3 regions of the Streptococcus sp. M143 genome follow, and region 2 is predicted to be linked to each of the others. Evidence: predicted binding sites of a transcription regulator. Region 2 holds the regulator's gene; each other region holds the start of a gene.

Region 1 (10,030 bases), on a different contig from region 2:
CGGTCCATGAATCCTGAGAGTAAGGTAACATGGCTGTTAGTAGCCTTTGTGCCAGTGTTTGGGCCATTGCTCTATATCATGTTTGGAGAACGCCGTTTATCTAAAAAAGAAATGAAACAGCTAAAGCAACTCCAATCAATGGTTGACCGAGAGGACAATAGCAGAGCTCTCCGTTTGGAGTTAAAGGAAGAGGATAAGTCGGCTTACGGTGTCATCAAATCTCTCCTTAGCATGGATACGAATGCGGATGTCTATAATCGAACGGATACCCATTTTTTCCCTTCAGGGGAAAGCATGTGGCGCCAGATGCTAGAGGATCTCAAAAAAGCCGAGAAATTTATCTTTCTCGAATACTATATCATCGAAGAAGGTTTGATGTGGAATAGTATTTTGGAGATTTTGGAAGAAAAGGCAGCTCAAGGAGTAGAGGTGAAGCTTCTCTATGACGATATTGGATGTATGGCAACCTTGCCTGGAGATTACACCATCGAGCTTCGTGGTCGAGGGATTGAAGCCCACAAATTTAACAAGGTGATTCCACGCTTGACCGTTGCTTATAACAACCGTGATCACCGTAAAATCATGATTATCGATGGTCAAATTGCCTATACAGGTGGTGTCAATCTGGCAGATGAGTATATCAACCATATCGAACGTTTTGGCTATTGGAAGGATAGCGGTATTCGCCTAGATGGACCGGCTGTTAAGGCTTTTACCAGACTCTTCTTATCCACTTGGTATATCAACCGTGGGGAAATTAGTGACTTTGACCAATACCATCTCGAAAATCAACCTAGAGATGGGATGGGGCTTTGCATTCCTTACAGTAGTGGGCCAAAGCCTATCTACCGAGCCCAGGTTGGAAAAACGGTCTATCAAAACCTTATCAATCAGGCTACAGATTATGTCTATATCACGACTCCTTATCTGATCGCTGACTATGATCTAACCGAGAGTATCAAAAATGCAGCATTGAGAGGGGTAGATGTGCGAATTATGACGCCATGTATCCCAGATAAGAAGGTTATTCAGTTAGTTACTCGCGGAGCCTATCCAGACTTGCTATCTGCTGGAGTTCGTATTTATGAGTACAGCCCCGGATTTCTTCATAGTAAGCAAATGCTTGTCGATGGAGAGGCAGCTACTGTGGGAACCATCAATTTTGACTATCGGAGCTTGCTTCACCACTATGAAAATGGCGTTTTGCTTTATAGAACGCAATCTATCATAGATATTGAGAGGGACTTCAAAGAGATTTTTAAAGTTTCTCAAGAAATCTATCCCCACACAATCAAAACAAGCTGGTATCAAAGCCTGATCAAGGAAATTGTTCAGTTGTTTGCACCCATGCTCTAACTATCCACCAAGATCTAGCCCAAGGCTGGATCTTATTTTTGTCTTTTTGCGAATAGATAAGCAGGAGGATGAAAATGCTAAATCAAGAAGAACATGATTTTATCCTAGAGTTTCAAACAAGCAGTTTACACCGTTTTCGAGAGATTGAACGCTATGCTGAGCTAGATAAGAAGTTAAGGAAATATCAATCCTTAGCTGACATTCCTGTAAGATTTTGATATACTAAAACAGATAAACTTACTAGGAGAAATTGAATGAACGTATACGAGGAAAAAGACGAACAGCTAGAAGAATTTCGATACCAGTATCGGGAACGGCTGGATCAAGAGTCTGAATTTGGGCTGGAGCGAGGTAAGAAGAAACGAACTCCACTTCCGTTTTTTAGTGTGGCAATTTGGAGTCTGGCTGCTACAGCTGTTTCTGTCATGTTGCCTCTGATCTTTGGTTTGGTGAGCCCCCAACAGATGCAAGATCTTTATACTGGTTGGGCGCTACATCAGAGTGGGCAGATTTACACGGATTATTATGGTTCAAATGGACTGCTTTATTACGTACTAATCTATCTCTCTCAAGGGAGTATTCTTTTTGCTTTGGTGGAGTGGTTGGCCTTGTTCGGAGCTGGTGTTTTTCTATTTAAATCCGCAGATACCTTGACAGGTCAGGGAGAGCAGGCTAGACAGCTTTTGTTGGTTTTCTATCTGCTTGTGGGCAGTCTGGGATTTGGTGGTAGCTATGCAGTTGCTGTGGCCTTGCCTTTTCTATTTTATAGTTTTAGCCTAGTGGCTGACTATCTGGATGATCCAAGTAACGATAAAGGTTTCTTGCGAGTTGGGATGAGTTTAGCATTAGCTTTCTTCCTATCACCTATTCCCACAGCTTTGTTTGCAGCCACACTTGCCTTGAGTTTGTTTGGATTTAATATTGCCCAGCATCGATTTGCTCATGGATTGTATCAATTTTTCGCATCAGCTCTAGGATTTTCTCTCCTTTTTTATCCAATTGGCTATTATACAGTCTTAACAGGAACATTTGGTGATGCGATCAGCCATACCTTGTATCCAATAGATACACTTAGCCTATTTTCAAATGCCAATCTTATGGAGAATGCTGCTTTCTATGGCTTGCTATCCATCGGTGTTGGGATTCTGACAGTAATCTTTTCAGGATTGTTTCAGACCAAGTCAGCCAAACAATTTGCTATCTCAATAGGCGCTAGTTTAGGTTTACTGGTGACTCTTGCTCTGTTAATTCTTTCAAAGGAACCTTTGCATGGCTCACGTTTGGCAGCGATTTTGCCCTTTCTGACATTGTTATTGTTAACCAACATCAAAGAAGGAAGCTCTGATCGTATCAGTCGTAGTAGACGAAGAGTTCGCTCTTCATCACTCTTTGGTCGCTACCTCAAGGGAAATTTCTATCTACCATTAGTTGCGATAGTCTATTTACTTTTCCTACCTGTTTTGAGTCGCTATATTTCGCATCCAAGTACTTATCAGGAACGTGAGCAGCTTGCTAGCTTGGTCAAACAGCAAACGAGTTCCGAGGATCGTGTCTATGCTTGGGATAATCGGCCAGATTTCTACCGCGCAAGTGAACGCTTGGCACCAAGCTCTCTAGTGACACCAACACTCTATACTGCAAGCGACGAGAATAAAACGAAACTAGTCAATGACTTGAAAGAAAATCAACCGAAGATGATTTTGGTCAATCAAAAGGTTGCCTTGTGGTCGGATGTAGAGAGCCTACTTAGTGAAAAATACGAGCTTGTTCAGACGGATAGTAAGGAATTCAAGCTTTATAAATCTAAATAACAAATCAATATCTTGTGTATTTTTAAAAATTTTCGAAATTTTAACACAAGATATTGATTTTTCTTTTTAGAGTGGTATAATATCATTTAAGAAGAAAAATAGAAAAGAGCCTGGATATGATTGTATTAGAAGAAAACCTTGCAACCGTTCCCACTTTGTTCGTTGAAAAACGAGATGGTAGACGTGTAGTGTTTGATGTAGACAAGATTGACAAAGCTCTCCACAAGGCGGCTGACAAAGTCATGGATGTGACACCCTTGGTCGAAAAACGTCTAAATGGGCTGCTTGAGCGTATTGTTGCGGAAATTCACAGTCGCTTCCCTCAAGGTGTCAAGATTTACGAAATTCAAAATGTCGTAGAACATGAACTCCTTGAAGCTAAAGAATATGCGCTGGCTGAGGAGTATATCACTTATCGGACACAAAGGGATTTTGAGCGCTCAAAAGCGACAGATATAAACTTTAGTATCCATAAACTTCTCAATAAAGATCAAGCAGTTGTCAATGAAAATGCCAATAAAGACAGTGATGTCTTTAATACCCAGCGTGATTTGACAGCAGGGATTGTTGGGAAATCAATCGGGCTGCAAATGCTTCCTAAGCACGTAGCTAATGCTCACCAAAAAGGGGATATCCACTATCATGACTTGGACTACAGCCCCTACACTCCGATGACCAACTGCTGTTTGATTGATTTTAAAGGCATGCTGGAAAATGGTTTTAAGATTGGAAATGCAGAGGTAGAGAGTCCCAAGTCTATCCAGACTGCGACCGCTCAGATTTCACAAATCATTGCTAACGTTGCTTCTAGCCAGTACGGGGGCTGCTCAGCTGACCGTATCGATGAAGTCTTGGCTCCGTATGCGGAGAAGAATTACCAAAAACACCTCAAGGATGCGGAAGAGTGGGTCTTGCCTGAAAAACGGGAAGATTATGCTTGGAAGAAAACCCAAAAAGACATCTACGATGCCATGCAATCTCTTGAGTATGAAATCAACACTCTCTTCACTTCAAATGGACAAACACCTTTTACTTCACTAGGTTTTGGTCTAGGAACTAGTCGTTTTGAACGGGAAATTCAAAAAGCTATCTTGACCATCCGAATCAAGGGACTTGGTTCAGAACACCGTACAGCTATCTTCCCTAAACTCATCTTTACGTTGAAAAGAGGACTCAACTTAGAGGAAGGTTCACCTAACTACGACATCAAACGGTTGGCCCTCGAGTGTGCAACCAAGCGGATGTACCCAGATGTCTTGTCCTACGATAAGATTATTGAGTTGACAGGCTCCTTCAAGGTTCCTATGGGCTGCCGTTCTTTCCTCCAAGGATGGAAGGATGAGAATGGTGTCGAGGTCAATTCAGGTCGGATGAATCTAGGAGTTGTGACGGTCAATCTGCCTCGCATTGCCCTCGAGTCTGAAGGAGATCTGAATAAGTTTTGGGAAATCTTCAATGAGCGGATGAATATCGCGGAAGATGCCTTGGTTTACCGTGTGGAAAGAACTAAGGAAGCAACACCAGCGAATGCCCCTATCCTCTATCAGTACGGAGCCTTCGGTCGCCGTCTCGGAAAAGAAGAAAGTGTTGACCAACTCTTTAAGAATCGCCGTGCGACAGTTTCGCTGGGCTACATCGGTTTGTACGAGGTAGCGACAGTCTTCTTTGGAAACAGCTGGGAAAGCAATCCTGAAGCCAAGGAATTCACATTGGATATCATTCGCGATATGAAACGTCGTGTGGAAGAGTGGTCTGACCAATATGGTTACCATTTCTCTATCTACTCTACACCGTCTGAAAGTCTGACAGACCGCTTCTGTCGCTTGGATACAGAGAAGTTCGGCTCTATTCCGGACATCACGGACAAGGAATACTACACCAACTCTTTCCACTACGATGTTCGTAAAAATCCAACACCGTTTGAAAAATTAGACTTTGAGAAAGTTTACCCAGAAGCAGGTGCGTCAGGTGGTTTCATTCATTATTGTGAGTATCCAGTTCTTCAACAAAATCCTAAAGCCTTGGAAGCTGTTTGGGACTATGCCTATGACCGTGTCGGCTATCTAGGGACCAATACTCCGATTGATCGTTGCTACAAGTGTGACTTTGAGGGGGATTTTGAACCAACTGAGCGAGGATTTGCTTGTCCCAACTGTGGCAATAGCGACCCTAAAACAGTAGATGTGGTCAAACGTACGTGTGGTTATCTGGGAAATCCTCAAGCGCGTCCGATGGTTAACGGACGCCACAAGGAAATCGCTGCGCGTGTCAAACACATGAACGGTTCAACCATTAAAACAGCCGGACATGAAGTAACAAATTAGAAGGAAGTGGAATGGGGAAATACCAATTAGACGATAAGGGACGCGCACAAGTGACCCGTTATCACGAGAAACACTCGAAAGGTGGAACAGGTAAAAAAGAACGCTTGCTCAACCTCAGAGAACAGTTTTTAAACAAGAACAAGAAAAAATAAAAGTGAGAGTCCGCTCTCGCTTTTCTCTTAGGTGGGAGGGGAATATGGAACTACGCAGACCGATATTGGCAGATAAAGAAGCGATTTTAGAGATGGTGGCAGAGTTTGAACAGACTCAATCAGCCCACGATGGTGGGTTTTGGAACGCCAACAATTTTGTTTATGAAGAGTGGCTAGAAGAAAATCTTCAAGCGGAAGCGGGACTCAATATTCCTGAAAACTGGGTTCCTGCTATCCAGCTGGTTAGTTTTGACGTAGCAGGCCAGGCTCTTGGCTTTCTCAACCTTCGTCTCCGATTAAATGACTACTTACTAGAAAATGGGGGCCATATTGGCTACTCCATTCGTCCATCTGAAAGAGGTAAGGGTTATGCGAAAGAATCCCTCCGACAAGGTCTACAAGTTGCTAAGGGAAAGAATATTAAACGAGCTTTAGTGACTTGTAGCACAGAAAATCCAGCAAGCCGAGCTGTTATCTTAGCTAATGGAGGGGAGTTGGAGGATGTTCGAAACGGAACGGAGCGTTACTGGATTGATATAGATTGAGGAGAGTTTATGGAATTACGACGACCAACTTTGGAAGATAAAGACGCGATTTTAGAGATGATTGCGGAGTTTGAACAAGTACAGTCACCTCATGATGGTGGTTTCTGGGATACAGAGAACTTTGTGTATGAAGAGTGGTTGGAAATAAATATGCAAAAAGAGATGGGAATAAACTTGCCTGAAAATCGTGTTCCTTCTATTCAATTTGTATCATTTGATGATGTAGGTCGTGCTCTAGGATTTTTGAATCTGCGATTGAGACTGAATGAGGGTTTACTGAATTATGCTGGCCATATCGGCTATTCCATCCGCCCCTCTGAAAGAGGTAAAGGTTATGCCAAAGAAGCCCTCAGACAAGGTCTGCAAGTTGCCAAGGAAAAGAACATCAAAAAAGCACTTGTGACCTGTAGTGTGGGAAACTCTGTTAGTAGAGCGGTGATTGTATCAAATGGCGGGGTGTTTGAAGATGTTCGCAATGGCGTAGAACGTTACTGGATAGACTTGGAGTAGACAGCATGACATGGAATACACCAAAACCAGGTGAATGGAAAAGTGAGGAACTTAGTAAAGGACGGATCATTGATTATAAGGCCTTTAACTTTGTCGATGGAGAAGGTGTGCGCAACTCTCTCTATGTATCAGGTTGCATGTTTCACTGCGAGGGGTGCTATAATGTTGCGACTTGGTCATTCAACGCAGGCATTCCCTATACAGCAGAATTAGAAGAACAGATCATGGAAGATCTCGCCCAACCTTATGTTCAAGGATTGACCTTGCTGGGAGGAGAACCTTTTCTTAATACAGGCATTCTCTTACCACTCGTTAAACGCATTCGAAAGGAATTGCCAGACAAAGACATCTGGTCCTGGACGGGCTACACTTGGGAAGAAATGATGCTGGAGACTCCAGATAAACTGGAACTCTTATCATTGATTGACATCCTTGTCGATGGACGGTATGATAAAAGCAAGCGCAATCTCATGCTCCAGTTTCGAGGTTCGTCCAATCAACGAATTATCGATGTGCAAAAATCCCTCAAAAGTGGGCAAGTAGTGATTTGGGACAAGCTTAATGACGGAAAAGAAAGCTATGAGCAGGTGAAGAGAGAATGAAGAAAAAAGACCTGATAGAACAACTGGTTTCAGAGATCGAAACGGGAAGAATTAGGACGCTAGGGATCTGCGGTCATGGGGCTTCAGGTAAATCAACCTTTGCACAGGAATTGTACCAAGCTTTAGATTCTACTACAGTAAATTTACTAGAAACAGATCCCTATATCACTTCAGAACGTCACCTGGTAGTACCAAAGCAAGCACCAAATCAAAAGGTGACAGCTTGTCTGCCAGTGGCACATGAACTGGCAAGTTTACAGAGAGATATTCTCGCCTTAAAGGCTGGCATGGACATCTTGACGATTGATGAACCTTGGAAGCCAAGCGAAGTCTTAACTGGCTCAAAACCAATTCTGATTGTTGAAGGGATGTCTGTGGGCTTTCTACCCAAGGAACTCTTTGATAAAACCATCTGTTTTTACACGGATGAAGAAACAGAATTAAAGAGGCGTCTAGCTAGAGATACGACTATGAGAAATCGCGATGCTTCCTTTATATTGGCTAGCCATCAGATGAGACGGGAGCAATATCTGCGATACTATAGAGAAACCGAGTCTAAAGCGGACATTTTAGTAGATCAATCAGAAGATACATTCAAGGTCAAAATGACACACGAAAAGACGGTTTTTTATAGATATAAATCCGTAATTTTGGAAAGATGAAAAAGGAAAACAGTTTCATCCTAAAAAAACGAAAAAAAGCTCACAAATCCCTTGCAATCGCAGGGGCTTTGTGTTATTCTATTATGGTGCTGTAAATTACAGCCTTAGCTTTGATGCAAGAGGTTGCGACACGCTCGGTTGCATTGCCACGCAACGCGCGTCGGTTTTCTTGTGGAGCTAGCCTATTATCTTAAATAGACGAAAAGGAGAAAAAGATGGCAAACAAAAAAATCCGTATCCGTTTGAAAGCTTACGAACACCGTACGCTTGACACAGCGGCTGCAAAAATCGTAGAATCAGCTACTCGTACAGGTGCACAAGTTGCGGGTCCAATCCCACTTCCAACTGAGCGTAGCCTCTACACAATCATTCGTGCGACTCACAAATACAAAGACTCTCGCGAACAATTTGAAATGCGTACACACAAACGTTTGATCGATATCGTTAACCCAACTCAAAAAACAGTTGATGCTTTGATGAAATTGGATCTTCCAAGTGGTGTAAACGTAGAAATCAAGCTTTAATCCAAAGTTTGAAACCTTGAGCATAAAAAACGCTCGTTAAAAACTTTTTGAATAAAAAATATAGAAAAGGAACTATTTTCTCATGACAAAAGGAATCTTAGGGAAAAAAGTGGGAATGACTCAAATCTTCACTGAAGCTGGCGAATTGATCCCTGTAACAGTTATTGAAGCAACTCCAAACGTTGTTCTTCAAGTTAAAACTGTTGAAACAGACGGATACAACGCTATCCAAGTTGGTTTCGATGACAAACGCGAAGTATTGAGCAACAAACCTGCTAAAGGACATGTAGCGAAAGCTAACACGGCTCCTAAGCGCTTCATTCGTGAATTCAAAAACGTTGAAGGCTTGGAAGTTGGTGCTGAAATCACAGTTGAAACATTCGCAGCTGGAGACGTTGTTGACGTAACTGGTACTTCTAAAGGTAAAGGTTTCCAAGGTGTTATTAAACGTCACGGACAATCACGTGGACCAATGGCTCACGGTTCTCGTTACCACCGTCGTCCAGGTTCTATGGGACCTGTTGCACCTAACCGCGTATTCAAAGGTAAAAACCTTGCAGGACGTATGGGTGGCGACCGCGTAACAATTCAAAACCTTGAAGTTGTACAAGTTGTTCCAGAAAAGAACGTTATCCTTATCAAAGGTAACGTACCAGGTGCTAAGAAATCTCTTATCACTATCAAATCAGCAGTTAAAGCTGGTAAATAATAAAGAAAGGGGAAATCAGTCACAATGGCAAACGTAACATTATTTGACCAAACTGGTAAAGAAGCTGGCCAAGTTGTTCTTAACGATGCAGTATTTGGTATCGAACCAAATGAATCAGTTGTGTTTGATGTGATCATCAGCCAACGCGCAAGCCTTCGTCAAGGAACACACGCTGTTAAAAACCGCTCTGCAGTATCAGGTGGTGGACGCAAACCATGGCGTCAAAAAGGAACTGGACGTGCTCGTCAAGGTTCTATCCGCTCACCACAATGGCGTGGTGGTGGTGTTGTCTTCGGACCAACTCCACGTTCATATGGCTACAAACTTCCACAAAAAGTTCGTCGCCTAGCTCTTAAATCAGTTTACTCTGAAAAAGTTGCTGAAAACAAATTCGTAGCTGTAGACGCTCTTTCATTTACAGCTCCAAAAACTGCTGAATTTGCAAAAGTTCTTGCAGCATTGAGCATCGATTCAAAAGTTCTTGTTATCCTTGAAGAAGGAAATGAATTCGCAGCTCTTTCAGCTCGTAACCTTCCAAATGTGAAAGTTGCAACTGCTACAACTGCAAGTGTTCTTGACATCGCAAATAGCGACAAACTTCTTGTCACACAAGCAGCTATCTCTAAAATCGAGGAGGTTCTTGCATAATGAATTTGTATGATGTTATCAAAAAACCTGTCATCACTGAAAGCTCAATGGCTCAACTTGAAGCAGGTAAATATGTATTTGAAGTTGACACTCGTGCACACAAGCTTTTGATCAAGCAAGCTGTTGAAGCTGCTTTCGAAGGTGTTAAAGTTGCCAACGTTAACACAATCAACGTAAAACCAAAAGC
Region 2 (10,030 bases):
TTGGTCATAGTCCAAAATCGATGCTACGGGCTGTTCTTGGTATTCTTCTTCAAATACCACTTGGTTCAAAGGCAGTCTTGGTTTGACTTCGTGTTGTTGATCTGGTACGCCAAGGGCAATCCCAAAAACAGGGTAGGTATAGTCAGGCAGGTTAAAAAGCGCTGCCACTTCTTCCGACTTGTAACGGACCAAACCGATAATCACACCACCATATCCCAGACTCTCTGCTGCAAGCAAGGTGTTTTGACCAGCAAGCGCCGCGTCTACAGACGTGATAAGGAGGCCTTCCACTCCTTGAGGTTGGAAAGTATCCGTATGAAGACTCGCTCCCTTTTCAGCTCGGTTCAAGTCACCGACAAAGAGCAAAAAGGCAGCTGACTGGCGAATGGCTTCCTGCGGAACCAACTCATATAAGGCATCTTTCTTCTCTTGACTGCGCACAAGAATCACAGAGTAGGATTGGAAATTTTTCCAAGATGACGCCATTTGTCCAGCAGTCAAAATCTCTTCCAAGTCTGCTTGAGGAATTTCTTGCTCCTTAAAACGACGAACTGAAGTATGAGCTTTCATCAGTTTAATGGTTTCTGTCATCGGCGATTTTCTCCTTCTAGTCTCGTTTCCTCTGCTAAATAACGGATTCGCTCCATAACCCGTCTAGCTTCCCAAGTCTCGTCATTTCCATTCTTTCCTTTGGCAAAATGTTTTTCCAAATCTTGGAAATTAAAGTTGGAAGTAAAGAAGGTCGGCAAATCTTCCTGCATGCGATACTGGAGAATGACTTGAAGAATCTCATCACGCACCCAAGGGGTAGACTGTTCTGCACCAATATCATCCAAGACCAGGACTTCTGCTAACTTGATGTCATACACCAAGGCCTTCACAGATCCTTCACCGATGGCATTTTTTACATCAATGACAAAACTTGGATAGTGGAGAATCGTCGTTGATGCCCCACGTTTTTCAGATAGGTCGTGAGCCAAGGCCGCCATCATGAAACTCTTTCCGACACCAAAATCTCCGTAAAGATAGAGGCCTTTTCGGATGTTTGGGTAAAGGTCAACAAAGGAATAGAGTCTCTCAAAAATCGGCAAGCGTCCTAGATCATCCAGGTCAATCTGAGCCAACTTCGCTTTCTTGAGACTTGCTGGTAGATTAATCAACTTGAGACGATTCTTAATTGCAGCCTCTTTTTCTGCCGCGATTAGTTCTGGTGTTTCTTCATAAGACACATCCGCATATCCGTGATTCATAACCAAGATAGGCTTGTAGCCACGCGCTATATAGTCCGCATCCCCACGAAGAAACTTATCCCGTTCTGTAATATATTGATTGAACTTGGAGATGCTACGATTCAACTCCTCTGGACTGAGGGATTCTTTCTGGATAAAAGCCGCCACATCTGGGTCTTTCATAATCTGCTGGACTAGGTCCTGATACTGAAAACGACTTGTCTGACGTTTGATAACGTCGCCAACACTTTCCATCTAGTCTCCTCCTTCTTCTAATCGGGCTAACATTTCTTGTTTTTTGCGTTCGAGTTCCAGACGAGTTTCCTCACTGGTTTGATTTTTATATTCTGGATTACTCCACTTGGGAACATTTGTCTTAGTCGAGCTAGTTTTCGATTTCTGGTCTTCTTGCCCTTTTTGCTGACGCTCTCGAATCCGAAGCACAGCTTCTTCTGCTGTCCGAATTTTTTGATAAGCATAGTCATTTGCGACCTTCATGGCGTATTTTTCATTGACATTGGCCGAATCAACCTTGTTAAAGGTTAAAAGTAAGACGATATTGATGACTTCGTCCAACAAGCCTAAAGATGCCATCTGGTGAAGAAGTTCCCGTTCGCTCTGGGTGATGTTCCCCTTACGAGTTTGCTTGATTTCCGCTAAAAATTGTAGGGGAGTTTTGGTTTTGGCTTCCTTGATAATGGTCATTTCTTTGGGGCTAAAGTCAGAAGAAACCTGCTTTTGCGCAATCTTTTCACGCATGCGTTTGACTGAAATAACCTGAGCTACAGCTGTCGCCTTGGCTAGTTGATAGATTTCAAACCAGGTCCATTTTTTTTCATCTGCGATGGCAAACAATTCCAAAACATCCGTTTGCTCGTCTTCAAAACGCAAGCCATCTCGAGCCATCAGGCGCTGAAAATGTTCCAAATCAAAATCATTTTTTAACTTGCTTTTAGACTCGCTTGGGGTCACTTCTTCGGTCAGGGTTGGAAAGACTTGACTCAAAGAAACCGAGAGTACTTCTCCCTCACTTGGAGCCTGCTTCATGGCAGAAACAGCTGTATCCCCAATCTTTTTCTCCAATAGTCTACTATAGACAGAATGACTTAGGAATTCCTGACTGGAAAGGGGAGAATGAAGCTGCAATTCATAGACTTCCCCCTTCTGGTAAAGAGTCAACAAGTCCACAGCAGATAAGATTTTAAAAGACTGGAGGAGCGTATTCATCCCGAAGTTCAAATGATTAAGAATATTAGCAAAGAGGTGCTCCTTTTGCCCACCATCCCAAAAAGTAATAGCATATAGATAGAGGCTCAGTGCCTCCTGACCGATAATCGGGAGGTAGCACTGCACCAGAGAAGAGGTATCTTGCGACACCCGATTATTCTTTAGAAAAGAAAAACGGTCATTTGGCTTCATTTACTTTTCCTTTTTCTTCTTAGAGGACTGGGTGATCTGCTGGAGCAGACTCTCCAACTCACTCACATCCTTAAAGCTACGGTAAACACTGGCAAAACGAACATAGGTAATCTCATCAAGCTCTGCCAATTCTTCCATGACTAAAGAGCCAATATATTCACTTTGGATCTCATTCTCACTGCGACTACGGAGCTTTTGCTCGATACGATTGACCACCATGCCGATTTCATCACTTGACACAGGACGCTTCTGGGCTGAGCGAATAATCCCATTAAAGATTTTATCTCTCGAAAACTGCTCTCGCGTACCGTCTTTTTTGACGACAACCAGCGTTCTTTCTTCTACTCGTTCATAGGTTGTAAAACGATGCTGACACTCGTCGCACTCACGTCTTCGACGGATGGTGTTTCCTTCTTCGGCTTGTCGACTATCAACAACACTAGACTTGGTAGCCCCACATTTTGGACAACGCATGCATTTCCCTCCTTGTCGTTTTCTTTTCATTATACCATTTTTTGAGCAATTCCCAAAACAATTCTTATTTTTACTTGACAAGTTTTTTGTTTTATTGTATTATTTAATTAGAACAATAAAGAAAAAGAAAGGAGACTATGATGTCCTGGTCATTTGATAATACAAAACCCATTTATTTGCAGATTATGGAAAAAATCAAATTACAGATTGTTTCCCATGAACTGGAACCCAACCAACAGCTCCCAACCGTAAGGGAACTAGCGAGCGAGGCTGGGGTCAATCCCAACACAATTCAGCGCGCCTTGTCTGACCTTGAGCGCGAGGGCTTCGTTTATAGCAAGCGGACTACTGGTCGTTTTGTCACTGAGGACTTAGATCTCATCGTTCAGTCCCGCAAACAGCTTTCTGAGGAGCAACTGAAAAACTTTGTAACGGGCATGCTTCAATTCGGCTATCAAAAAGAAGAACTGCCAAGTGTGCTTAGCGAATACATCAAAGGAGTGTAAAATTATGACATTACTAGCATTTGAAAATGTATCCAAATCCTATGGGGCTACAGCAGCCCTTAACAATGTTTCCCTTGAGATTCCCGCTGGAAAAATCGTCGGGCTTCTCGGTCCAAACGGATCTGGAAAAACAACCTTGATCAAGCTGATCAACGGACTTCTCCAACCAGACCAAGGTCGTGTCCTCATTAACAACATGGATCCGAGTCCTGCTACCAAGGCCATTGTCTCTTATCTACCAGACACGACTTATCTGAATGAACAGATGAAAATCAAAGAAGCACTGACCTACTTTAAAACTTTCTACCAAGATTTCAATCTTGAGCGGGCTCAGCATCTTTTAACAGATCTTGGCATTGATGAAAACAGTCGTCTCAAGAAATTGTCAAAAGGAAACAAGGAAAAGGTTCAGCTCATCCTGGTTATGAGCCGTGAAGCTCGTCTCTACGTGCTCGACGAACCTATTGGTGGTGTGGATCCAGCTGCCCGTGACTATATCTTGAACACCATCATCAACAACTACTCACCAACTTCAACTGTTTTGATTTCTACCCACTTGATTTCAGATATTGAGCCGATCTTGGATGAAATCATCTTCCTAAATAACGGAAAAGTTGTCCGTCAAGGAAATGTTGATGATATTCGTTATGAGTCAGGTGAGTCGATTGACCAGCTCTTCCGCCAGGAGTTCAAAGCTTAGTTAAAGGAGATTATTATGTTTTGGAATTTAGTTCGTTATGAATTTAAAAATGTTAACAAATGGTATCTAGCTCTCTACGGTGCTGTGCTTGCAATTTCGGTTTTGATTGGTGCATCCATTTCTGGCATTAGTCAGACCTACACTAGCTATGGTAATGATCCCTACTATCTGTTAGGCTTTCTGATCTTAGTTTTTGGTGGGCTCAGCGTTACTCTCTGGATCGCGACTATCTTTCTAATCGTTCGACGCTTCAAGGGAAGTGTCTACGATCGTCAGGGCTATCTGACATTGACTCTGCCCGTCTCTGAACACCAGATCATCACCGCCAAATTACTGGGTGCTCTCATTTGGTCAATCATAAGCTATATTGTATTTATCTTGAGTATCATTATTATCTTCTCACTCACCCCTGTAGTGAAAGATTTGCCACTCCTCTATCGATTTATCTCTCCTTATCTCGGTTACGGTTGGCTCTATGCCCTCTCTCTTCTGGTCGGTTCAATTACTTGGATTTTATCTATTTACCTTTGTATCTCAATTGGTCAACTATTTAACGAGTATCGTACCGCTATGGGAATTTTAGCCTATATCGTGCTTAACATCGTGATTGGCTATATTTCCATCTTCTTGCGAGTTGATGACAACTTCAATTTACTAATAACAGTTGATATTATTAAAGACGCTATTCTAGCGACTATCTATTACCTCGGAACCTACTATATCTTGAAAAACAAGGTTAATTTGCAATAAAAAATGCCCAGCTTACAAGAGCTGGGTTTTCTATACTTTAACTCAATATCAAACTAGCTACAAGAGGGCTGACAAAAACATAGAGAATACCGGTGACACCGATAGCCAAGCCACCCATGGCGCCTGCTACAGAGCCGTATCGAAAGGCCGTACCCGTTCCGACAGCATGACCTGTCCCTCCAAGGGAAAGACCTACAGCCACTGGATCATCAATTTTCAACCACTTCAAAAGGGTTGGTCCAATAACACTAGTCAAAATCCCAGTTGCTACTACGACGACCAAGGTCACAGTCGTCAAGCCTTGCAATTTTTCTGTGATTCCCACTGCCATGGCGGTTGTCACTGACTTGGGAAAGAGAGAAATGGCTAGGAAAAAGTCCATGCCAAATATTTTCGCTACTATGGCAGTAAAGCAAGTATTGACAACTACTGCTAGCAGACTACCAAAGAGAATACTCCGCGCATGGTGCTTCATCAGATGAAAACTCTTATAAAGCGGAATCCCTAGAGCCACCGTCGATGGGACAATCAAGTTGTTCAAATAAACCCCACCTTGGTAGTAATCTTGATAAGAAATACCCGTTACCTTTAGGAAAATAATGATAAAAATTGCCGACAAAAGCAAAGGCGTTGTCAATGGATGGGGGAAACGTCTGTAAATCAACATTCCTGCTAGATAAGCTAGGATAGATAAGGCGATCCCAAACAGAGGATTGGATACAAATTCACTCATTTGGCGTCTCCTTTCTCATAATCTCCCTCAAACCGTCGCTTGATAAACTGAACCACTAGGGCGATGAGGATAATATTAATCACAGCCGCAAAAAAGACAATCAAAACGATGGGCAAGAGATAGGGAGCAATCACATCAAACTTTTCCATGATACCCACTGCTGGCGGCAAAAAGAGAATGGTCATATTGGCCAGCAAGAAATTCCCGACCATATTGACATGCCTCGTTCTCAGCCACTTGAACTGCAGGGCTAGAAAAAGAATAATCAAACCGATAATACTGCCTGGGATAGGCAGATGAAAGAAACTGGAGATTCCCTCACCGATTAGAGAAATCACAAAGAGAATCATTAATTGAACATATAACTTCATCTCAAACTCCTTGAAATAGAATTCTTGCATACCAGTTTACTCTTTTTTCAGGAAATTTCAAGGAAATGCCGAAATTTTTCTTTCTTGCAAGGATTAGCTAAAAGTAGTATAATCATTGCATGCGCAATCATTTTATGCTACAAAGACAGTCAGTAATGACTTTGTGATTTTACTTTGAAAAGAAAGGAGAAAGCAATGACCTACTTAGAAAAATGGTTTGACTACAACCGCCATCAAAAAGAAATGGAAGCCTTGTTGGAAGAAACTATTGCCCAGCAGAGTGAACAAAGGCTGAACTTGAAAGAGTTTTACCTGCTCTACTATTTGGATCTAGCCGATGAAAAATCCTTACGACAGATTGATTTACCCGATAAACTCCATCTCAGTCCGAGCGCTGTTTCTCGAATGGTGGCACGATTAGAAGAGAAAAACTGCGGTTTGCTTAGTCGCAGATGTTGCGATCAGGATAGACGGGCTAGTTTTATCTGCCTGACTGACGAGGGACAAACCACCCTAGCTTACCTGCAAAAAGCCGTCGAAGAAAGACTGGAAACGAGTCTTGATTTCATTTCTTAATCAGATTTTTTAAAAAAGTTGCGTGCGCAATCATTTTTCTTGACATTCCTCTTTTCAAGGAGTACAATAAAGTCAAGATCGAACAAAGGAGTTTTATATGATCGAAATTACTTATCTAGACGCCAGTAAGCAAGAGAGAACTATGACTTTCGAGTCTTACCAAGACTTTGAACGTTCTCAACACGCCTGCCTCATCGGCGTTGCTGATTACTATACTGTCCAAAAATTAACCTACAATGGTCATGATTTGGACTACCATGGGACTTATGGAGATGTTTTCTTCTATCTCATGAAACAAGATTTAAGCCAATATAACTAAAAAAGGAGAAATACAATGGCAAAAGCAATTACAGATGCAACATTTGAACAAGAAACAAAAGACGGTTTGGTCTTGGTAGACTTCTGGGCAACTTGGTGTGGTCCATGTCGTATGCAAGGTCCAATCTTGGATAAATTGTCTGAAGAACTTTCAGAAGATGTCTTGAAAATCGTTAAAATGGACGTTGATGAAAATCCAAATACAGCTCGTGCTTTTGGAATCATGTCTATCCCAACCCTTCTCTTCAAAAAAGACGGCCAAGTGGTGAAACAAGTTGCAGGTGTTCACACAGCAGAACAAATCAAGGCCATCGTTGCTGAATTGAGCTAATCACACGAGAGACCATGTACTTCATTTGGTCTCTTTTTTCTTACCCTTTGCCATTTTTCAAAAAATATGCTAGACTGTAGGTAGAATATTACGATGTTTGGGACATGCCATCGCTAAAAAAAACCTCTACTTGGTATTTTTTAGCTCCCCTCAAGGGAGCTTTTTGCGTGCTCTGAACATTTCCCATTTTAGAAGGAGTACTATGAAACGTCATTCAGCCTTGGTCGTCTTTAGCGGCGGTCAAGATTCCACAACCTGCCTCTTTTGGGCTAAAGAACACTATAAAACAGTCGAAGCCGTCACCTTTGCCTACGGCCAACGCCATCATCTCGAAATTCAAGTTGCTAGAGAAATCGCTAAGGAACAGGGAATCCGTCATCACATCTTAGATATGTCTCTGCTGGGACAAATCACTGAAAATGCCTTGACTTCTGATATGGAAATCGAGCAAAAAGAGGGAGAGGTTCCCAATACCTTCGTTGACGGTCGCAACCACCTCTTTCTGTCCTTTGCGGCAGTTCTTGCCAAACAACGGGACATTAAAGACATCGTGACAGGTGTCTGTGAGACAGATTTTTCAGGCTACCCTGACTGCCGGGATGTCTTTGTCAAATCCCTTAATGTTACTCTCAACCTTGCCATGGATTACGACTTTGTTATCCAAACACCTCTCATGTGGCTGGACAAGGCTGAAACTTGGGAATTAGCCGACCAACTCGGTGCCTTTGACTATGTTCGTGAAAAGACCTTGACCTGCTACAACGGAATTATTGGAAGTGGCTGTGGAGATTGCCCAGCCTGCCACCTACGTCAGCATGGCCTTGATGTTTATCTCTCACAGAAAGGAGAGGGCTAATGTTTTTTGCTCCCAAAGAAATCAAACAGGAAACTGGGGAATCTCTTGTCTACAATCCTCACAGAACCTTGGTATCAAAAGAGTTTACCTTCGATGCTGCCCACCACCTCTTTCACTATGAGGGAAAATGCAAATCCCTGCACGGACACACCTATCATTTGCAAATCGCTGTCAGTGGATTTTTAGATGAACGGGGCATGACCTACGACTTTGGAGACATCAAAGCTATCTACAAGAACTTCTTAGAGCCCCACCTAGATCATCGCTATCTCAATGAAACCCTGCCCTATATGAACACGACTGCTGAAAACATGGTTTACTGGATTTTCCAAACCATGAGTCAAGAGTTGCCAGACGAGCGCGGTCTCCGTTTGGAATACGTTCGCCTCTATGAAACTCCGACTGCCTTTGCAGAGTTTAGACGGGAGTGGTTAGATGACTAGGGAACGTGTCCTCAAACTACCAGTTCTGGAAATTTTTGGCCCAACCTTTCAAGGTGAAGGTCGTGCTATTGGGCAGAAAACCATGTTTGTCCGCACTGCTGGTTGCGACTACCACTGCGACTGGTGCGACTCTGCCTTTACTTGGGATGGTTCTGAAAAACCAACTCGCATGACCGCTGACGAAGTCATTGCTGCCTTAGACAAACTAGGAAGCTACGACTACGTTACCCTATCTGGGGGAAATCCTGCTATCCTAGCAGCTAACATGGCTCAACTGGTCACTAAGCTCAAGGAACGTGGTGTCACTCTGGCAGTTGAGACCCAAGGCTCCCGCTGGCAAAATTGGTTAAAAGATATCGATCAGGTCACCCTGAGTCCCAAGCCTCCTTCATCCAAGATGGAAATCAACTTCGAGACCTTGGACTTTATCGTTTCCCAACTAGATCCAGACAAGGTCACCTTTAAAATTCCTGTCTTTGATGATGCTGATTTGGCCTTTGCTAAAGGGATTCAAGAACGCTACCAACCAGATGTCCTCTTCTTATCGGCTGGAAATCCTGAGCCCAAGGCTACAGGCAATATTGTCCAAGACCAACTAGATCGCCTCAAAGAACTCTGGGAACGCGTCGCTGCTGACGATAGCTGGGGCAATGTCCGCGTCCTTCCTCAACTTCATACCCTCCTCTACGACAACCAACGTGGTGTTTAAATTAGAAAGAAAAAATCATGTCACAACAAGAAGAAATGAAAAACCTTAGCCTCCTCGGCAACAAAGAAACCAACTACATTTTTGACTATCAACCAGAAGTCCTCGAATCTTTTGACAATCGTCATGTTGAAAATGACTATTTTATTAAATTCAACTGTCCTGAATTTACCTCCCTGTGCCCAATCACTGCTCAGCCAGACTTTGCGACGATTTATATTTCCTACATTCCTGACAAGCTCTGTGTCGAGTCAAAATCCCTCAAACTCTACCTCTTTAGCTACCGAAATCATGGGGATTTTCACGAAAACTGTATCAACACCATCGGGAAAGACTTGGTCAACTTGCTAGACCCTCGCTATTTAGAGGTATGGGGAAAATTCACTCCGCGCGGTGGCATCTCAATCGACCCCTACTACAACTACGGTAAACCTGGAACTAAGTATGAAGGATTGGCAGAACAACGCCTCTTTCAACACGACCTTTATCCAGAGAAAATTGACAACCGTTAAACAGATACGAAAAAGCCCTGTTCCTCAAACTGAGGAGCAAGGCTTTTTGAATTTCAATTATTCTTCTGTTCCAAGAAAGTTTTTCGCAACAAGGGCTGCAAGAACG
Region 3 (10,030 bases), 420 kb from region 2:
GCAGACAAGATCCTTACTTCAGGTACACAAATGTTTATCGTTACCATGGGTGGTACGGGTGCGACACTGGTTGTTCCATTCATGTTCATGTGGTTAACAAAATCAAAACGTAACCGTGCAATCGGACGTGCTTCAGTAGTTCCAACTTTCTTTGGTGTAAATGAACCAATTCTGTTTGGTGCACCGCTTGTATTGAACCCGATTTTCTTTATTCCATTTATCTTTGCGCCAATTGCCAACGTATGGATCTTTAAATTCTTCATTGAGACGCTTGGCATGAACTCATTTACAGCCAACCTTCCTTGGACAACACCAGGTCCGCTCGGTATTGTTCTCGGTACAAACTTCCAAGTTCTATCGTTCATTCTTGCTGCCCTTCTAATCGTTGTTGACATTGTCATTTACTATCCATTCCTTAAAGTCTATGATGAACAAATCCTTGAAGAAGAGCGTTCTGGTAAAGTCAATGATGAATTGAAAGAAAAAGTAGCAGCAAACTTCAATACTGCCAAAGCAGATGCTATTCTTGAAAAAGCAGGTGTAGAAGCAGCGCAAAACACAATCACTGAAGAAACAAATGTCCTCGTTCTCTGTGCTGGTGGAGGTACAAGTGGTCTCCTTGCAAATGCTCTAAACAAAGCAGCTGCAGAGTACAATGTCCCTGTCAAGGCAGCAGCTGGTGGCTATGGAGCTCACCGTGAAATGTTGCCTGAGTTTGATCTGGTTATCCTTGCTCCTCAAGTTGCTTCAAACTTTGAAGACATGAAGGCCGAAACCGACAAACTTGGTATCAAACTTGCTAAGACAGAAGGTGGCCAATACATTAAACTGACTCGTGATGGAAAAGGCGCTCTTGCCTTCGTTCAAGCGCAGTTTGAAGAATAAAATGTAAATACCAAAGAAGTGAGATGGAGGAACTCCTCCCAACTATATCCCCATCTCAGTTCTATTTCTTGAAAGGTGAATCAAATGACAAAAACACTTCCAAAAGACTTTATTTTTGGCGGAGCAACAGCAGCCTACCAAGCAGAAGGTGCTACACATACTGATGGTAAAGGGCCAGTCGCCTGGGACAAATACCTCAAAGATAACTACTGGTACACTGCTGAACCAGCCAGTGATTTCTATCACAAATACCCAGTTGACCTCAAACTTGCAGAAGAGTATGGTGTCAATGGTATCCGTATTTCAATCGCTTGGTCACGTATCTTTCCAACTGGTTATGGGAAGGTTAATGACAAGGGGGTTGAGTTCTATCATAAATTATTTGCAGAGTGCCACAAACGGCATGTTGAGCCATTCGTGACTCTTCATCACTTTGACACGCCAGAGGCGCTTCATTCAAACGGAGATTTCCTAAACAGAGAAAACATTGATCACTTTGTGGATTATGCAGCTTTCTGTTTTGAAGAATTTCCTGAAGTTAACTTTTGGACAACCTTTAATGAAATTGGGCCGATAGGGGATGGCCAGTATTTGGTTGGGAAATTCCCTCCAGGTATTCAGTACGACCTTGCCAAAGTCTTCCAATCTCATCACAATATGATGGTGTCGCATGCGCGTGCAGTAAAACTTTTCAAGGATAAGGGATATAAGGGTGAAATTGGTGTGGTTCATGCACTGCCTACTAAGTATCCTCTGGATCCTGAAAATCCTGCAGATATTCGTGCAGCTGAGTTAGAAGATATTATCCATAACAAGTTTATCCTAGATGCGACTTATCTAGGACGCTATTCCGACGAAACCATGGAAGGTGTCAACCATATCTTAGCAGTCAATGGTGGAAGTTTAGATCTGCGTGAAGAAGACTTCGCTGTGCTAGAAGCTGCAAAAGACCTGAATGACTTCCTTGGAATTAACTACTACATGAGTGATTGGATGCAAGCCTTTGATGGCGAAACAGAAATCATTCATAACGGTAAGGGTGAAAAAGGAAGCTCTAAGTATCAGATTAAGGGAGTTGGACGTCGAGTAGCTCCAGATTATGTGCCACGTACGGACTGGGATTGGATTATCTATCCTCAAGGTTTGTATGATCAAATCATGCGCGTGAAGAAAGATTACCCAAATTACAAGAAAATCTACATCACAGAGAATGGTCTCGGATACAAAGATGAGTTTGTGGATGGAACAGTCTACGATGATGGACGGATTGATTATGTTAAGAAACATATGGAAGTGATTGCAGATGCAATCTCCGATGGAGCCAATGTAAAAGGCTACTTTATCTGGTCGCTGATGGATGTCTTTTCTTGGTCAAATGGCTATGAAAAGCGTTATGGCCTCTTCTATGTTGATTTTGAAACCCAGGAGCGTTATCCAAAGAAATCGGCTCATTGGTACAAGAAACTAGCTGAGACGCAGATTATCGACTAAAACTAACAAAAAAATTCCCCACCAAGTGGCAGGGGAATTTTTTATGGTTTTGATAAAAGAATGGTTGTTTGTTTCGATAGATTTTCAAATGTCTCCTGACTCAGTTTGGAATCTGAAACGATTGTATCAATCTCTGAGATATTGTAGAAAGTGTAAAAATCAAACTTATTAAACTTACTGTGATCTGCCAGTAAGTATTTTTTATTGGCATTATTCAAGGCAATTCGTTGGGCTTCGCCCTCTTCCTCACTGAAAGTGGCAATAGCCTTATCCTTAATGCCATTACAGCTAACAAAAGCCTTAGAAAACTGAAGGTTGGTCAAATCCTGCAAGGTGAGTGTCCCCACAAAAGCACCAGTGATAGAGCGATAATTTCCACCAATCAAAATCAAATCTGTTAGTTTTCGTTCGTTTAGGATGAGAAAAACAGGAAGACTGTTTGTTACAACACGAATATTATCAATTGGGAGTTCACGAGCAAAACATTCTAAGGTTGTTCCTGGCCCGATAAAAATGGTTTCACCTTCGTCAATCAAATGACCTGCAAAACGGCTAATTTCTTGTTTTTCAGCAATCTGCAAGCCTTGTTTTTCAACATTTGAGCGTTCGTTGTTTAAGAGAGAACCTGTACGAAGTTTTTCAGCGCCACCGTGCACACGAACAAGCAAATCCTTATCTGCCAATTCTTGTAAGTAGCGGCGAGCTGTCATATCTGACACATCAAGACTCTCCATAATCTCTTTTACAGTAATAGTGCCTTTTGTGTTTACTGCTTCTAGAATACTATCTAGTTTTTCTTGCTTTAGCATCCTTATCACCTCGATTTCTACTATTATTATCTTACCATAAAACGCTCAATCAATCAAATAGAAAAAAACAAAATAAAACAAAACAAAAATACCATGGTTGTTTTAAACAAACCATGATATTTTGAATGATTGGTCAAATTAAGTCCAAACCGTAGTTGTAATCCTCATCTTGCATAGCTTCAACTTCACCAAGGAGGTAACCATTTCCGACTTGAGAGAAGAAGTCGTGGTTAGAAGTCCCTGTTGAAATACCGTTCATGACGATAGGATTGACATCATCAGCTGAATCTGGGAAGAGGGGATCTTGTCCGAGGTTCATGAGAGCTTTATTGGCATTGTAACGAAGGAAGGTTTTGACTTCTTCGGTCCAACCAACACCATCATAGAGGCTTTCTGTATAGCCCTCTTCATTCTCGTAGAGGGTGTAGAGCAGGTCGTACATCCATTCTTTGAGTTTTTCTTGCTCCTCTTCAGGCAATTCGTTAAAACCAAGTTGGAATTTGTAACCAATGTAAGTTCCGTGAACAGACTCATCACGGATGATCAGTTTGATGATTTCCGCAACGTTGGCCAGTTTGTTGTTACCGAGATAGTAGAGTGGGGTAAAGAAACCAGAGTAGAAGAGGAAAGTTTCAAGGAAAACGCTGGCAATTTTCTTTTCTAGTGGGCTACCATTGAGATAGATTTCATTGATAATTTCCGCTTTTCTTTGTAGGTAGGGGTTAGTGTTGGTCCATTCAAAGATTTCTTCAATCTCAGCCTTGGTGTTTAAGGTAGAGAAGATAGAAGAATAGGATTTTGCATGGACAGATTCCATAAATTGGATGTTGTTAAAAACAGCTTCCTCATGCGGTGTACGGATGTCTGAACGAAGAGCCTGAACCCCTGTTTCTGATTGCATGGTATCCAAAAGGGTCAAACCACCAAAGACTTTTCCTACCAAGTCTTTTTCCTTGTTTGATAGTTTTCTCCAGTCGTCAAGGTCATTTGACAAGGGGATACGCGTGTCGAGCCAGAATTGCTCCGTCAACTTTTCCCAAGTTGATTTGTCGATGACATCTTCGATGGCATTCCAGTTAATGGCTTTGTAGTAAGTTTCCATTTGAAATCTCTTTCTGTATGTAATAATGCGATGAAGGAATCTTCTCTATTTTATCATAGTCTGAGAAGAGTATCGCACAAAAAGTCGGAAGACCGACTTTTCATTTTTCCTAGTATTTTAGATGCTTATCCAAGTTTATTCTAGTGTAATCCTTTAATCAGTAATCTGAGGGAATTTAGTTGGCTCCGATTAAAGTTAAATCACACAGCTTTCACATTGGTTAGCACCGACTTCTCCACCGTCGTCTGTAAAGGTACGAACGTAGTAAATAGACTTGATACCCTTGTTAAAGGCATAGTTACGAAGGATTGACAAGTCACGTGTCGTTTGTTTGTTTTCTTTCTTCCATTCGTAAAGACCTTTTGGAATGTCGCTACGCATGAAGAGAGTGAGTGAAAGCCCTTGGTCCACGTGCTCTGTTGCAGCAGCGTAAACATCAATCACCTTGCGCATATCCATGTCGTAGGCAGAAGTGTAGTAAGGGATAGTATCTGTTGACAAACCTGCAGCAGGATAGTAGATTTTACCGATTTTCTTCTCTTGGCGTTCTTCGATACGTTGCGTAATCGGGTGGATAGAAGCAGAAACATCGTTGATGTAACTGATAGAACCATTTGGAGCAACAGCTAGACGGTTTTGGTGATAAAGACCATCTGCTTGAACCTTTTCGCGAAGTTCCGCCCAATCAGCAGCACTTGGGATAAAGACATCTTTAAAGAGTTCTTTAACACGGTCTGATTTTGGAATAAACTCGCCTGTCACATACTTGTCGAAGTAGCTTCCGTTAGCATAGTCTGATTTTTCAAACTTGTGGAAGGTGATACCACGTTCACGGGCTATATTGTTTGATTCCACCAAGGTCCAGTAGTTCATAAGCATAAAGTAGATGCTTGTAAATTCAATTGACTCAGGTGATCCGTACTCGATGAGTTGTTGCGCAAGGTAGCTATGAAGTCCCATAGCACCAAGACCAAAGGTGTGGGCCAAGCTATTTCCGTGGTCGATAGTAGGAACAGCTACGATGTGTGAACTATCTGTAACGAAAGTCAAAGCACGAACCATCGCACGGATAGAACGACCAAAGTCAGGTGAAGTCATCATGTTGACCACGTTGGTTGATCCAAGGTTACATGAAACGTCTGTTCCCATTTGAAGGAATTCTTGAGCATCGTTGATTAAGCTTGGTTCTTGAACTTGAAGAATCTCAGAACACAAGTTACTCATGATAATCTTACCATCAACGGGATTAGCACGGTTGGCTGTATCAATGTTGACTACATAAGGGTAACCAGACTCTTGTTGCAATTTAGAAATTTCAGTTTCCAAATCACGCGCCTTGATTTTTGTCTTGCGGATATTTGGATTTGCTACTAATTCTTCATATTTTTCAGTGATGTCGATGTAGTTGAATGGCACACCGTACTCAAGCTCTACAGAGTATGGGCTGAAGAGGTACATTTCTTCATTTTTACGAGCCAATTCGTAGAATTTATCGGGCACCACAACACCAAGCGAAAGGGTCTTAACACGAACTTTTTCATCGGCATTTTCTTTCTTAGTGGAAAGGAAAGCGATGATATCTGGGTGAAAGACGTTGAGGTAGACAACACCAGCACCTTGACGTTGACCCAATTGGTTAGAGTAAGAGAAGCTGTCTTCAAAAAGCTTCATAACTGGTACGACACCAGAAGCTGCTCCTTCATAACCTTTGATAGGAGCTCCGGCTTCACGAAGGTTGCTGAGGGAAATTCCCACACCACCACCAATACGTGAAAGTTGAAGAGCTGAGTTGATGGAACGTCCGATAGAGTTCATATCATCCGTTACTTGGATCAAGAAGCAAGATACCAACTCACCACGACGAGCACGTCCAGCATTCAAGAAGGAAGGAGTAGCAGGTTGGTAGCGTTGGTGGATAATTTCATTGGCAATATCAGTCGCAATCGCTTCATTACCATCTGCGAAATAAAGTGCGTTAAAGAAGACGCGGTCTTCCATGCTTTCAAGGTAATATTCACCGTCATTAGTCTTCAAGGCGTATTGATTATAGAACTTATAGGCAGCCATGAAAGACTTGAATTGAAAGTTTTGATCCTTGATAAATTGAGACAATTCTTCCAAGAATTCTGGACGGTATTTCTTAATAAATGCTGTTTCAATGTAGTTGTGTTCAATGAGGTAGTTGATTTTATCAGTGATTGAATCAAAAACCATAGTGTTTGGAACTACATTTTCTTTAAAGAAGGCATCCAAGGCTTCTTTATCTTTATGAAGCATGATTTGTCCATTAACAGGACGGTTAATTTCGTTATTGAGACGGAAGTAGGTCACGTCCTCAAGATGTTTTAATCCCATAAAATTTCCTTTATCTAATTACAAAAGAAAGGCCTCTAAGTTAGCCCTAGAAGCAGTTTCTTCTGGATGATGTACTAAGATTATGCTAATTGTTTCAGTTTTCCTGGTTGGAAGCCTGAAAAGACTTCAGTTGGTGTTTGGATAACAGGAGCTGCGCTGAAACCGAGCTCTTTAACTTGATCGATGTACTCAGGTTGCTCGTCGAGATTGATCTCACGATAAGCGACATTGTTGCTATCCAAGAAACGTTTGGTCATTTTACATTGTACACAATTATTTTTAGAATAAACCGTTACCATTTTCGTAACTCCTCATAAAATTTGATTACTTTCTTAGTATATCAGAAAAAAAAACTTTGTCAAACTTTTTAAACTAAATCTTGTGCCTAAAAGTTACAGTTTTAAAAACCAAATACAAGATATAGTGGTTTTTAAAACATAAGCTTTGGCTTTCATTGAACTATCAAAGTTTATCAAAACAAAAAAACTATATACTGTATATTGGTAAGATAAATAGAAGATTTTCAGCAAGTTATCAGAAAGGAAAACGAAGAAAATAGCAAAAATCGTAAGAACAGGAATAAGTCTAGCTGAGACAATACTTTAATAAAATAGAAACTGTAATATTTACGAAAAAAAGAAATTTTCTACACAAGATGTCCCAATATTTTGTATTAGAATATCTAAAATATAACCAAAGTGGAAATGACAGATTATGATGTATTCATAAAAATGGATCATTGGTTAATTTTATATAGGATACTTATGAGTTTCGTATCCTTTCATAAGGAGTATATAAATACAATGTTTGAAAAAGTTCATTTTATGTGATACACTATCTGTGATTATAAGATTAAAAAATGGATATCTGAATGCTTTTGTTTGATAGAGAATGTTATCAGATTATAATTAGATTAAATGAATGAAAGAACACAGAATTAGGAGGCGCGTGGTGAAAGAAAATGATGTTATTTTAAAACGGCAATCGACTCAAATATTTTTTAAGAATGGTGATACGGATTTTTTCTTCAATTGGTTGTTAGGAATCGGTGAAATTTTTGGTTTCTCTCATGGAGAGCTTTATTATCTTGCTCAAAGATTGGGGAACTCACCAAAGCCTGATGACTGGAAAAATGTATTTTTATCGCATGTAAACTACCTTGAACAAGAAGCAAGTAATTCAGGATTGAGTGAACAAACAAAGGCGCAGTATTATCTTGCACAGACCTACTCACTTCGCTCGGCAATCCAATTTACCGATCCATTTTCTGAAGAGTATTTACCGACCGTTCGTCAAATGGAGAAGGTGTTTTCTAGTGCAATTCATTCACTAGGTGCACCGATTGAAAAATTAACTATTCCCTATCAGGGTTCTTACTTGCCTGGTTATTATCTTCATAGCGACGATAATTGCCCAACGATAATCATGATTGGTGGAGGTGATACTTATCGCGAAGATTTATTTTACTTTGCAGGATATCCTGGATGGATACGAAATTATAATGTTTTAATGGTTGATCTTCCTGGTCAAGGGAGCAATCCTAGTAGAGGGCTGGTCTTTGATGTGGATGCTTCTATTCCAATTTCATTATGCATAGACTGGTTGGAAAATAGAAATCCTAAACTAAATTATTTAGCTATTTATGGTGTCAGCGGAGGGGGATATTTTACTGCACAAGCTGTCGAAAAGGATCCAAGAATTCATGCTTGGATTGCTAGTACCCCTATTTACGACGTTGCAGAACTTTTCAGAAAAGAATTTGGATCAAGTTTGAAAGCACCTAGTTGGTTAATAAATGCCATTTTAAAATTAGCTGGAAATTGGAATGAATCAGCAAATTTAAATCTTAAAAAGTATGCATGGCAGTTTGGTACTTCTGATTTTAAGAGTGCTATTGATGATGTATTTAACCATGCAAAGATTGTGGATTACCAAAAAATTCAATGTCCATGCCTTTTTATCATGGGAAAGGGTGAGGGTGCTGAACTGCAGCATCAAACTAAGGTGATTTATGAAGAACTTAAATCTAAAAATCAACAAACTAAACTTCAAGTATTTGAGGCGGAAAGTGGTGCGGACGCTCATTGCCAAGTCAATAATCTAAGACTCGCCCATAATGTCGTTTTTGATTGGTTGGATACTTTATTTGAATGGAATCAATCAAAGTTTTAGTTCTACTTATACCACTTAGATATATCTACCTTTTTACTGTTAGGGGCTACAAACTTATTTTACTTTAAGTAGCAAATTGGATAAATTCTCTACTGTTGATGGTAAGAGTAGGTTTTAGAATTTCAGGATTTGATGAAGTCTTTTCAAATAATGGATTTACTGAGTTATATTAATTATAGTTAAATAGTATTATTTCATTATTTACTAGGATTGTCCTCTGATTGGTATTAAGGGAAAATAGCTTTGAAAATTGAATTTTGATGATGACATTCTTTGAACAATTAGTGTTTAGATATGCTATTTAGTTACTAGAGTGCTCATTTAATAGAAAAAGAAGTAATTTCATTTTCAGTAAAAGTCCATAAAATACTTGAAAAATTATCTAGAAGGTGATATAATACAGTCTTGTAAGGGTTATCACATATAACTCAAAAAAGAAATAACTAAAGGAGAGTCAAACTATGGCTTCTAAAGATTTCCACGTAGTGGCAGAAACAGGTATTCACGCGCGTCCAGCAACATTGTTGGTTCAAACAGCTAGCAAATTTGCTTCAGATATCACTCTTGAATACAAAGGTAAATCAGTAAATCTTAAATCTATCATGGGTGTTATGAGTCTTGGTGTTGGCCAAGGTGCTGACGTTACAATTTCAGCTGAAGGTGCAGATGCTGACGACGCAATCGCTGCTATCACTGAAACTATGGAAAAAGAAGGATTGGCATAAGGAAAATGACAGAAATGCTTAAAGGAATCGCAGCATCTGATGGTGTTGCAGTTGCAAAAGCATATCTACTCGTTCAACCGGATTTGTCATTTGAGACTATTACAGTCGAAGATACAAACGCAGAAGAAGCTCGCCTTGATGCCGCTCTACAAGCATCACAAGACGAGCTTTCTGTTATTCGCGAGAAAGCAGTAGGTACGCTCGGTGAAGAAGCAGCTCAAGTTTTTGACGCTCACTTAATGGTGCTTGCTGATCCTGAAATGATCAGCCAAATTAAAGAAACTATCCGTGCGAAGAAAGTGAATGCAGAAGCAGGTCTGAAAGAAGTAACAGACATGTTTATCACTATCTTTGAAGGAATGGAAGACAACCCATACATGCAAGAACGCGCAGCGGATATCCGCGACGTGACAAAACGTGTATTGGCAAACCTCCTTGGTAAAAAATTGCCAAACCCAGCTTCTATCAATGAAGAAGTAATCGTGATTGCG

What was found. The regulator NrdR, encoded in region 2, represses ribonucleotide reductase genes. The targets are predictions, from matches to a motif close to ACACNATATATNGTGT.
Region 1: the regulator NrdR is predicted to act here: its motif matches at 3,211-3,226, upstream of nrdD (anaerobic ribonucleoside-triphosphate reductase).
Region 3: the regulator NrdR is predicted to act here: its motif matches at 7,054-7,069, upstream of nrdH (glutaredoxin-like protein NrdH).

The regions. Positions count from the first base shown of each region.
Region 1 is NZ_GG730093.1:188,136-198,165, forward strand. Features, by position in the region: gene cls (cardiolipin synthase) at 1-1,356, shown strand, start outside; gene HMPREF0850_RS13015 (hypothetical protein) at 1,431-1,574, shown strand; gene HMPREF0850_RS05135 (hypothetical protein) at 1,611-3,167, shown strand; gene nrdD (anaerobic ribonucleoside-triphosphate reductase) at 3,284-5,491, shown strand; gene HMPREF0850_RS05145 (hypothetical protein) at 5,503-5,643, shown strand; gene HMPREF0850_RS05150 (GNAT family N-acetyltransferase) at 5,688-6,188, shown strand; gene HMPREF0850_RS05155 (GNAT family N-acetyltransferase) at 6,198-6,698, shown strand; gene nrdG (anaerobic ribonucleoside-triphosphate reductase activating protein) at 6,704-7,300, shown strand; gene HMPREF0850_RS05165 (uridine kinase family protein) at 7,297-7,962, shown strand; gene rpsJ (30S ribosomal protein S10) at 8,178-8,486, shown strand; gene rplC (50S ribosomal protein L3) at 8,569-9,195, shown strand; gene rplD (50S ribosomal protein L4) at 9,220-9,843, shown strand; gene HMPREF0850_RS05185 (50S ribosomal protein L23) at 9,843-10,030, shown strand, end outside.
Region 2 is NZ_GG730097.1:797,656-807,685, forward strand. Features, by position in the region: gene HMPREF0850_RS10475 (NADPH-dependent oxidoreductase) at 1-591, opposite strand, end outside; gene dnaI (primosomal protein DnaI) at 588-1,484, opposite strand; gene HMPREF0850_RS10485 (DnaD domain protein) at 1,485-2,648, opposite strand; gene nrdR (transcriptional regulator NrdR) at 2,649-3,122, opposite strand; gene HMPREF0850_RS10495 (GntR family transcriptional regulator) at 3,263-3,628, shown strand; gene HMPREF0850_RS10500 (ABC transporter ATP-binding protein) at 3,633-4,328, shown strand; gene HMPREF0850_RS10505 (hypothetical protein) at 4,344-5,078, shown strand; gene HMPREF0850_RS10510 (LrgB family protein) at 5,116-5,811, opposite strand; gene HMPREF0850_RS10515 (CidA/LrgA family protein) at 5,808-6,182, opposite strand; gene HMPREF0850_RS10520 (MarR family winged helix-turn-helix transcriptional regulator) at 6,378-6,758, shown strand; gene HMPREF0850_RS10525 (DUF4649 family protein) at 6,856-7,077, shown strand; gene trxA (thioredoxin) at 7,093-7,407, shown strand; gene queC (7-cyano-7-deazaguanine synthase QueC) at 7,610-8,263, shown strand; gene queD (6-carboxytetrahydropterin synthase QueD) at 8,263-8,706, shown strand; gene queE (7-carboxy-7-deazaguanine synthase QueE) at 8,699-9,415, shown strand; gene queF (preQ(1) synthase) at 9,433-9,924, shown strand; gene HMPREF0850_RS10555 (MIP/aquaporin family protein) at 9,982-10,030, opposite strand, start outside.
Region 3 is NZ_GG730097.1:375,718-385,747, forward strand. Features, by position in the region: gene HMPREF0850_RS08500 (lactose-specific PTS transporter subunit EIIC) at 1-885, shown strand, start outside; gene lacG (6-phospho-beta-galactosidase) at 970-2,376, shown strand; gene HMPREF0850_RS08510 (DeoR/GlpR family DNA-binding transcription regulator) at 2,418-3,185, opposite strand; gene nrdF (class 1b ribonucleoside-diphosphate reductase subunit beta) at 3,319-4,287, opposite strand; gene nrdE (class 1b ribonucleoside-diphosphate reductase subunit alpha) at 4,483-6,642, opposite strand; gene nrdH (glutaredoxin-like protein NrdH) at 6,723-6,941, opposite strand; gene HMPREF0850_RS08530 (alpha/beta hydrolase family protein) at 7,594-8,814, shown strand; gene HMPREF0850_RS08535 (phosphocarrier protein HPr) at 9,276-9,539, shown strand; gene ptsP (phosphoenolpyruvate--protein phosphotransferase) at 9,545-10,030, shown strand, end outside.